3 regions of the Pseudomonas phytophila genome follow, and region 3 is predicted to be linked to each of the others. Evidence: riboswitches for the same ligand, from Rfam matches in the RefSeq annotation. Region 3 holds a riboswitch; each other region holds the start of a gene.
The links. A riboswitch is a leader RNA that binds a small molecule or an ion and turns the genes downstream of it on or off. The one in region 3 is predicted to bind cobalamin.
Positions count from the first base shown of each region.

Region 1 (3,269 bases), 1.7 Mb from region 3:
GAGCGATGGCGATGCGCACGCCTTCAAGCAGCGGCTCGGCTGGAATAATTTCCGGAGCAGCGAAGGTCACGGCGGGTGGTAAGGCCACTTCGCAGGTGCTGGCCAGTGCATCAGCCGCTGAGTCCAGGCGCAGGTCCAGGTCATTCAGCTCACTGGCTTGTACCAAGCCGAGATGACGGCTTGGCAGCTCGATTCCGGTTTCCCGTGACAACGCGCCGTACCAGCGCAAACCTTCGGTGAGGCTGCCTTCCAGCAATTGCGCATGGCGCACAGTGCCGACACGGTTGGCCAACACACCGGCGAACGGCAGGTCCGGCTGATAGCGCGCCAGCCCCAGGGCCAATGCGCCAAAGGTCTGGGCCATGGCCGTACCGTCGATCACGCCCAATACCGGGACACCAAAATGACGAGCCAGATCAGCGCTGGACGGCGTACCGTCGAACAAGCCCATCACGCCTTCAATCAGAATCAGATCAGCCTCGCCCGCAGCTTCCCACAACAGGCGACGGCTTTCATCGGCGCCGACCATCCACAGGTCGAGCTGATAGACCGGCGCACCGCTGGCCCGCTCAAGAATCATCGGGTCGAGAAAATCCGGCCCACACTTGAACACGCGAACCTTGCGGCCCTGATTGCGATGCAGGCGAGCCAATGCGGCGGTGACGGTGGTTTTACCCTGACCCGAAGCGGGCGCGGCGATCAATACCGCCGGACAGTGACGCGGCTCGCTCATGACAGTGCGCTCACAGCTCAATGCCTTTCTGGGCACGAATACCAGACTGGAAGGCGTGCTTGACCACGGTGATATCGGAAACCGTGTCGGCCATGTCGATCATTTCCGGCTTGGCGCCGCGACCGGTCACGATCACGTGCTGCATCGGCGGACGCGCCTGCAAGTCGCTGAGTACCCGCTCGATGTCCAGATAGCCGTGCTTGAGGGCAATGTTCAGTTCGTCCAGCACCACCAGGCCAATGGACGGATCACGGAGCATTTCCAGAGATACTTCCCAAGCGGCTTCGGCCGCAGCGATATCGCGCTGACGGTCCTGGGTTTCCCAGGTGTATCCCTCGCCCATTACGTAGTAACGGACCTGTTCCGGAAAACGCCGAAAGAAGAACTCTTCGCCCGTGCTGTGACTGCCTTTGATGAACTGCACGACGCCGCACTGGATGTCGTGGCCCATGGCCCGGGCGAGCATGCCGAACGCGGAGCTGCTTTTGCCTTTGCCATTGCCGGTCAAGACCAACAGCAAACCGCATTCGTTAGGGGCGCTGGCAATGCGCTCGTCCATGACGGCTTTCTTGCGCAGCATGCGCGCCAGATGGCGTTCGTCACGTTCAGGGGATTCGTTCATCTCAGCTCTCCGCTTGAGGGCACGCGAAAGCAGACGGAGGGCATAGCAAAGACTGACAGCACGACCACAGGTCATGCGCAGAGCATCGCCCGCCGTGATGCTGTTGAATGGATCAGGCCGGTCTCCGGGCTCATGAGCGGGCGAACCCGGCTGCGCGCCTTCCCATGCCTGAGCACAGTGGCAGTTTGCACAGTTTTCACTCATTTACCGTTGCGGGGGCAGCGCCGGAATAGCTCGAAAAATAGCGAGCGCACCGGCTTCCCTGTTTCACTCGATCAGTCCGCGGACGATGAGCACCTGAAACAAGCGCGCAGGTTAGAGCCTTGCCCCCGGAGCGTCAATCAACACAGGGGTTGAACCTCAACCGCGTGAGGGCCTCTACCGCTTACTGCACCACTGCCCGTTACGGAGATCCACCATGTTCACGCTCAAACCGCACTACGCCGTCTTGCTCGTGCTCGCCGCTGGCCTCGCGGGCTGTGGCGAGTCCTCGACCCTGCAAGTCACGGACGGAACAGGCCCGTCTCCGAAGTTGCCGGAGCCCAACACAACCCTGATCCCAACGGTCAACATCGCCCCGGCCGTCGGCTGGCCGCAGGGTGGCAAACCAGTTGCGGCCCCGGGCACCCAGGTCGCCGCCTTCGCTGAAAACCTCGATCACCCGCGCTGGCTGTATGTGTTGCCCAATGGCGATGTGCTGGTTGCCGAAACCAATTCCCCGCCCAAACCCGATGACGATCAAGGCGTCCGTGGCTGGGTCATGAAGAAAGTCATGGGCCGCGCCGGGGCCGGCGTGCCCAGCCCTAACCGGATTACCCTGTTGCGCGACAAGGATCACGACGGCGTGGCAGAAACCCGCACCGTGTTTCTGGAAAACCTCAACTCGCCGTTTGGCATGACGATGGTGGGTAACACGCTCTATGTGGCCGATACCGACCGGCTGATCAGCTTCCCCTATAAAGATGGACAGACGGCGATCACCGCGCAACCGACCAAAATCGTCGATTTGCCCGGCGGTACGCTGAATCACCACTGGACCAAAAACGTCATCGCCAGCAAAGACGGCAGCAAGCTTTACGTAACGGTTGGCTCGAACAGCAACGTGGCGGAAAACGGCATGGCAGCTGAAGAAGGTCGGGCAGCAATCTGGGAAGTAGACCCGGCGAGCAAAACCCACCGCATCTTCGCCTCGGGTCTGCGCAACCCGAACGGCATGGACTGGGAGCCGACCACGGGCAAGTTGTGGACCGCGGTCAACGAGCGCGACGAAATCGGCAGTGACCTTGTGCCTGACTACGTGACCTCGGTTCAGGACGGAGCCTTTTACGGCTGGCCGTACAGCTATTACGGCCAGCATGTGGATGAGAGGGTTAAACCACAAAATCCGGAGCTGGTTGCCAAAGCGATCGCGCCTGACTTCGCGGTGGGTCCGCACACGGCCTCGCTAGGCCTGGTCTTCGCCGACGGCAAAACCTTGCCTGCACCGTTTAACGAAGGGATGTTCATCGGCCAGCACGGCTCGTGGAACCGCAAACCACACAGCGGATACAAGGTGCTGTTCGTGCCATTCAAAGACGGCAGACCAGCTGGTACGCCAATCGACCTGCTGAGCGGCTTCCTCAACGCCGACGAAAAAGCACAGGGCCGCCCGGTTGGCGTGGTGAATGACCATCAGGGTGGCTTGCTGGTGGCCGATGATGTGGGCAACAAAATCTGGCGGGTGACGGGAGCGAAGGCACAACAGGCGGGTTTGAAGCCTTAGCCCTAAGGATCGCTGGATCGGGGGCATGCCTTCAGATTACGGTAAGTCCACTGACGCCATCGCGAGCAAGCTCACTCCTACAGAAGATCGAATTCCAACTGTAGGAGTGAGCTTGCTCGCGATGACGATGTACCAGTCAGTGCAAATCCAGC
Region 1 covers NZ_CP081201.1:4,977,343-4,980,611, forward strand. Annotated here, with positions in the region: gene K3169_RS22500 (cobyrinate a,c-diamide synthase) at 1-733, opposite strand, end outside; gene cobO (cob(I)yrinic acid a,c-diamide adenosyltransferase) at 744-1,355, opposite strand; cobalamin riboswitch at 1,453-1,671, opposite strand; gene K3169_RS22510 (PQQ-dependent sugar dehydrogenase) at 1,774-3,117, shown strand.
Region 1: linked by a shared signal. The riboswitch ahead of cobO (cob(I)yrinic acid a,c-diamide adenosyltransferase) and the one ahead of K3169_RS14770 (CbtB domain-containing protein) in region 3 are both predicted to bind cobalamin.

Region 2 (3,269 bases), 1.2 Mb from region 3:
TGCATGGAACCTCCTGATTGGGCGAATCATATCGCCCTTAAGAGGTGTCCGGGATCATTAAGCCAGTTCAGCTCGGCTCCTACAGGTTTAGCGCGATCCTGTAGGAGCCGAGCTTGCTCGCGATGAAGACTGTGTGGCTAGCCCGTCAAGCCCGCCACTTACCCCAATATTCCAGCGACGTACGCCACAGGCAGATGCCGATAAAGTAAGCCGACATCGTGAACCATATGCCCATGACCACTGGCCCGTTATGCGGGTGGTTGATGATCAGCAACGCACTGGTGATCAACCAGATCGTAGTGACCAGGATGTTCAGCGGCATGAAACGACGCACTCTGAATGGGTGTAGAAACTTCATTCTGGTCACGGTCAGCAATGCCAGACCGATAATCGTCAGGAAGGTCACCCAAGGTGTCGGCTGAATGATGTACAGACACAGCGCCACCACGTTCCAGGCCGCAGGGAAGCCTTGGAAGTAATTGTCCTTGCTCTTCATTTCCAGATTGCAGAAACAGAACAGCGACGAGACCAGAATGATCGCCGTGCTCAGTAACAGCGTATAAGGCGGCAACGGAATGTAGCTATAAATGAACAACGCAGGAATAAACACATACGTCAGGTAGTCAATGACCAGGTCCAGTACCGAACCGTCAAAGCCCGGCAACACGGATTGCACGTTGAATTTGCGTGCGAGCGAGCCATCGACGCCGTCTACCGCCAGTGCCAGGCCTAGCCACAACAGGCAGGCTTTGGCCTGATCATCGAACAGGGCAATGGTCGCCAGGAATGCGATGACCACGCCGGTGGCGGTAAAACCGTGGGCACCCCAGGCTTTAAGCCAGGCCACTCGTTGAGTCGATATCACAGGAAAATGTCTCCAAAAGGTGAAGCGGACCAGTGTAAACCTGGTTGGACGGACTATCGACCGGCTATCGGTCGATAAGGTTCACCGCCGGACGGTGTTAACACCCGGCCATTAAAGGCTTGCATCATGCGCCGAGCAAGCGAAACGTACGATAAAAAACTGTCTGCCAACGGCTGATACAGGAAAAATCCCCACTCTTTTAAGCATATCCATTACCATGCCGCCCGTCGGTTTCCAAACGGGATTAATAGGGAATCCGTGATGACCTCAAGGTCGTCAACCGGAACTGCCCCCGCAACTGTAGGCGCTGAGCCCTGCTCCATCGATGCCACTGGGTCACTCCGGGAAGGCCCGAGCACGGCGATGATGCGTCAGTCAGGAGACCTGCCGACATCAGGAAGCTGCATCGCCGTTGCGGGACAACCCGTCAAGCGGTCGCGCTTTCTGGCAACTGACCCACCGGCGGGGTGTCCGGGGAGTACATCCGTCAGCACGGCGAAATAGCCGTGACTGATTGACCCTGCCGGACCTATGCCAGCAGCAAGTCGTGATGTGTATCCAGCCAGAACACCATCGTGCGGATAACCGTTCGAATGGAGATCGTTTTTCATGTCTTTGCCTCGTTTTGCTGTGCTGCTTGCCGGTCTGGGTTTTTCTGCGCTGACGCTGGCGGCCAACCCTGCCCCACAAATCTCCGCCACACAGACAACCTACCCGTTGACCCTCGATAACTGCGGCGTGCCGCTGACCTTCGCCAAAGCACCCGGCAAAGCGGTGACCATTGGCCAGTCGGCCACTGAAATCCTTTACTCCCTCGGGCTGGGCGACAAAGTGGTCGGTACGTCACTGTGGTTCAACAACGTGCTGCCCCGGTTCAAGGACCTCAACGACAAAATCCCGCGTCTGGCCGATAACGATCCCAGCTTCGAAGCGGTGATCAACAAGCGTCCGGAACTGGTCGCAGTACAATTCGAATGGATGGTGGGTCCCCAAGGCGTGGTCGGCACCCGACAGCAATTCAACGAAATGAAAATCCCCACCTACCTCATGCCGTCGGACTGCGAAGGCAAGGACAATCTGGTGGGGGCGGACGGCACGCGCCTGCGTCCGTTCTCGATTGACAGCCTGTACAAGACCGTCACGCAACTGGCACAAATCTTCGATGTCCAGGCTCGCGGTGCCGAGTTGAACGCCGACCTGCAGGCGCGCCTTGCCAAGGCTCAGGCCAGCGTCAAAGGCAAACACCTGAAAGACGCCTCGGCAGTGTTCTGGTTTTCCAGCGCCGACCTGAATGTTGACCCTTATGTCGCCGGACGCAAGGGCATTCCGGCGTTCATGATGGACACCCTGGGCATCCGCAACATCGTGCAGTCCGATGAGGAATGGCCGACGGTCGGCTGGGAAACCATCGCCAAGGCCAACCCGACCATTCTGGTACTGGCACGCATGGACCGCCGCCGCTTTCCGGCCGATGACTTCCAGAAAAAACTGGAATTCCTCAAGACCGATCCAGTCACCAAAAACATGGACGCGGTGAAGCACAACCGGATCGTGATTCTCGACGCACAAGCCATGGAAGCGACGATTCGCACGTTCGACGGCATCGATGAACTGGCGGACGCCATCGACAAATTCGATCTGCACCCATGACAGCTCAGTTCGCCGGTCGCTTGTTGCGCAAGATTTGCCTGCACGGGGCCTGGGTGCTGGCCGTTTTGCTGGTGGCGATCGTCGCGGGCATTGCGATTGGTGAGACGCCAATCAGCCTGTCACTGGTGTTTCAGGTGCTGGCCAACAAATTGTGGGGGGCTGGTTTCGTGCTGGACCCTATCGATGAAGGCATCGTCTGGAATTACCGACTGACCCGTGCCCTGGTTGCCGCAGCATGCGGCGCAGGGCTGGCTATCTCAGGTGTGGTCCTGCAATCACTGCTGCGCAACCCACTGGCCGATCCTTACTTGCTGGGCATCTCCGCCGGGGCCTCGACCGGCGCGGTGCTGGTGGCGATCATCGGCGTTGGCGCAGGTGCCATCTCTTTGTCAGCCGGAGCCTTTGCCGGGGCCATGGCGGCGTTTGTACTGGTCGCCCTGCTCGCTCGCAGTACTGGCGCGGTCAGTGGCAGCGGGCAGATCATTCTCGCGGGCATCGCCGGTTCGCAACTGTTCAACGCCCTGACCTCCTTCCTGATCACCAAGTCGGCCAACTCCGAACAGGCACGCGGCATCATGTTCTGGCTATTGGGCAACCTCAGCGGCGTGCGTTGGCAATCGGTCACGCTGGCCGTGCCCGTGGTGTTGATCGGTCTGGCGGTCTGCCTCTGGCATCGGCGTTCGCTGGATGCGTTCATGTTCGGCAGCGATTCTGCCGCCGCCCTGGGTATTCCGGTAAGGCGGGTTCAAGTGAT
Region 2 covers NZ_CP081201.1:4,489,923-4,493,191, forward strand. Annotated here, with positions in the region: gene K3169_RS20285 (transposase) at 1-5, opposite strand, end outside; gene pcsA (phosphatidylcholine synthase) at 146-865, opposite strand; cobalamin riboswitch at 1,077-1,272, shown strand; gene K3169_RS20295 (hypothetical protein) at 1,237-1,476, opposite strand; gene K3169_RS20300 (ABC transporter substrate-binding protein) at 1,475-2,515, shown strand; gene K3169_RS20305 (FecCD family ABC transporter permease) at 2,512-3,269, shown strand, end outside.
Region 2: linked by a shared signal. The riboswitch ahead of K3169_RS20300 (ABC transporter substrate-binding protein) and the one ahead of K3169_RS14770 (CbtB domain-containing protein) in region 3 are both predicted to bind cobalamin.

Region 3 (3,269 bases):
CCGCGAAACCCTTGACCCGCAAGATGCCGTGCTGCACGACCAGTTGGGTCAGCGCGGCAAGCAGCAGGGTTTCTTCGGATTGAGGCAGCTTGATCGAAATGGAGTCGAACGCGTCATGGTCGTGGTCATCATGATCATCGCCTTCGTGGTGATCATGATGGGTCTTGCGGCCATCGATATGCTGCTCGGATTCAGCCCCCAACCCCAGCAAGACATTGATCGGCAGACGACCGCTGCTGGCTTCGATGACCTTGACCGCAGGCGGCAGCTCTTCGGAGACTTCAGCGCGCACCGCAGCCAGACCGGCCGCGTCCATCATGTCGGACTTGTTGAGGATGACCAGATCGGCGCTGGCCAGTTGATCGGCGAACAGCTCATGCAATGGCGACTCATGATCCAGGTTCGGATCGAGCTTGCGCTGAGCGTCGACCTGATCAGGGAATGCAGCAAACGTACCTGCAAGTACTGCCGGACTGTCGACAACAGTAATTACCGCATCGACGGTGCATGCATTGCGAATTTCCGGCCACTGGAAGGCTTGTACCAGTGGCTTTGGCAGGGCCAGACCGGAAGTTTCGATGAGGATGTGATCCAGATCGCCACGACGCGCAACCAGTTCACGCATGACCGGGAAGAACTCTTCCTGCACGGTGCAACAAAGACAGCCGTTGGCCAGCTCATAAACGCGGCCAACCGCCTCTTCTTCAGTGCAGCCAATGGTGCATTGTTTGAGGATTTCGCCGTCGATGCCCAGCTCGCCGAACTCATTGACGATAACCGCAATGCGTCGACCTTCCGCGTTATCCAGCATATGGCGCAGCAAGGTGGTTTTGCCCGAACCGAGGAAGCCGGTAACGATAGTGACGGGAAGTTTGGCCAGTGTTTTCATCGGATGCCCTTTGGCAATACGGCGGGCAAGCGGGACGAAAACCCTGTGTAGCCACAGATGTGTAGCCACAGAGATACGATTCGCCACCGGATCACCCCGCCCGGTTGTAGTGAGAATTCGTCGGGCTCAAGGCCCGAATCGAGGCAGGTCTCCTGGCTTGCGGTACCCATGGAAAGCTTCCAGGGCAGTCATTGCGCCTTCCCGCCCTTGACGGGCAGTGGCTGTACAGAGAGTGCAATGACCGTGCGATAAATCAGCACCGCTTACAGTTGCGGGGGCAGCCGCGGCATTACCGCGTTCCCGTCTTAGCTCCAAATCGTCTGACCCGCAGATAGACTGGAGAACCTCGAACCCGCAAGGCTACGCAGTGACTGCGGGCAGGTCAATCAACTGATTGACGTTCCACGCAGGCGCATGCTCTCCTACATGCCTTGTTACGGGTGCCCCTCACGGGGTGAAACGGGAAACCGGTGAGTTCAGACCTCTGGTCTGTGCAAGTCCGGCGCTGCCCCCGCAACGGTAAGCGAGCGAAGAATCAGATCCACTGTGCGCATCACGGCATGGGAAGGCGATTCTTGCAGGTCGGCGCCATTCAGCGCTCAACCCCTCGCAAGCCCGGAGACCGGCCCGACATGAAACAAATAACGAACCCGCGGTGGGCGGGCGCAGTTGCACTCCCCTGATATTCGTCAGTGGGATAGTGCTGCGCATGCCTGCTTGCCGACATCAAGAGGGAAGCGCCATGTCGATCAGTACAACCAGCCATTCCGCCAACACTGCAACTACCCAGAGCCAACGTCTGACCGCCGCCATCAGCGCAGCCATTCTTGGCGCCTGCCTGGTCTATTTTGCCGGGTTCTCGCATATCGAAGCGGTCCACAATGCCGCTCACGACACCCGGCACAGCGCCGCCTTCCCTTGCCATTGAGACCTGACCATGTTCAAGCGAATCGCTCAAACGGCCGGGTTCACCGGCCTGCTCGCCGCCCTGCTGTTGACCCTGCTGCAAAGTTTCTGGATCACTCCGTTGATCCTGCAAGCCGAAACCTACGAGAACACGCCTGCCGAGCAGGTTCATGAGCATTCACATGGCGAAGCCGCACCCGCTGGTCACGTGCATGATGATGAAGCCTGGTCGCCGGAAGACGGCTGGCAGCGCATCGTGTCGACCACCGGGGGCAATCTGGTGGTCGCCGTCGGTTTCGCACTAATGCTGGCCGCGTTGTACACGTTGCGAGCGCCTGGCAAGACTTCGCAAGGCCTGTTCTGGGGGCTGGCCGGCTTTGCGGTGTTTACTCTGGCGCCAACTTTGGGCCTGCCGCCCGAGCTGCCGGGCACCGCTGCAGCGGACCTCAATCAGCGACAAATCTGGTGGATTGGCACCGCGGCCTCGACGGCTGTCGCGCTCGCGCTGATCGTGTTTGCCCAGAACTGGTTATTGAAAGCCTTGGGGGTGGCGATTCTGGTAGTGCCTCATCTTATTGGTGCACCGCAGCCTGAAACCCACGAGAGCCTGGCACCTGAGGCGCTGGAGTCGCAATTCGTGATGGCTTCGCTGCTGACCAACGCAGTGTTCTGGATCGCCATGGGGCTGATCAGCACATGGCTGTTCCGTCGTAACAATCCTGAGCAGGACCAAGCGTGACCTTGAGCAACTTTGACATACGCTGTCGCGCAGCAAACATTGGACCGGTAGGAGCTAACTTGTTGGCGAAGCGGAATTTCTGACGATGCAGGTCCGACGTCTCGCCAACAAGTTGGCTCCAGGATCACCCGTTTGCTGCTCGGCAGCGCTGTATCAGAGCCACCGGGCGACCGCCTGCAGAAAAGCATTTCAATTCAGTGAGTAATATTTTGCTTGATAACAAGCGTCCGACCCTGGTGGTCGGCCTCGGTTGCCAGCGCGACTGCTCTGCGGGCGCACTGCTGGAACTGATCGAGCGCAGCCTTGAAAGTCATAATCTGCGCCTTAAAGACATCAGCGCCCTCGCTTCCATAGATTTGAAAAGCCGAGAGCCAGGACTGCTGGAGCTCGCGAATCAGCTTGATTTGCCGTTGAGTTTCTTCAACGCCGAACAATTGGCCGCTTACGAACCGCAGCTTAGCCATCGCTCCCAAATCGCCTATGATCACACCGGCTGCTATGGCATCGCAGAAAGCTCAGCGCTGGCGCTGGCAAGCCAATCAGGGACGGCCGAGCTGCTGATCCCCCGCCAGAAATCTTCTCAAGTCACCTTTGCCTTGGCCATTGCCCGGCCAATTCGCTGATAATCGCGATTTTTGCCCCTACACATCTGGAGTCTTCATGACGGTTTTTTTCATCGGCGCGGGTCCCGGCGATCCTGAGCTGATCACGGTCAAGGGCCAACGATTGATCCGC
Region 3 covers NZ_CP081201.1:3,247,318-3,250,586, reverse strand. Annotated here, with positions in the region: gene cobW (cobalamin biosynthesis protein CobW) at 1-889, opposite strand, end outside; cobalamin riboswitch at 1,014-1,253, opposite strand; cobalamin riboswitch at 1,311-1,535, shown strand; gene K3169_RS14770 (CbtB domain-containing protein) at 1,632-1,817, shown strand; gene K3169_RS14765 (CbtA family protein) at 1,827-2,534, shown strand; gene K3169_RS14760 (cobalamin biosynthesis protein) at 2,741-3,157, shown strand; gene cobM (precorrin-4 C(11)-methyltransferase) at 3,195-3,269, shown strand, end outside.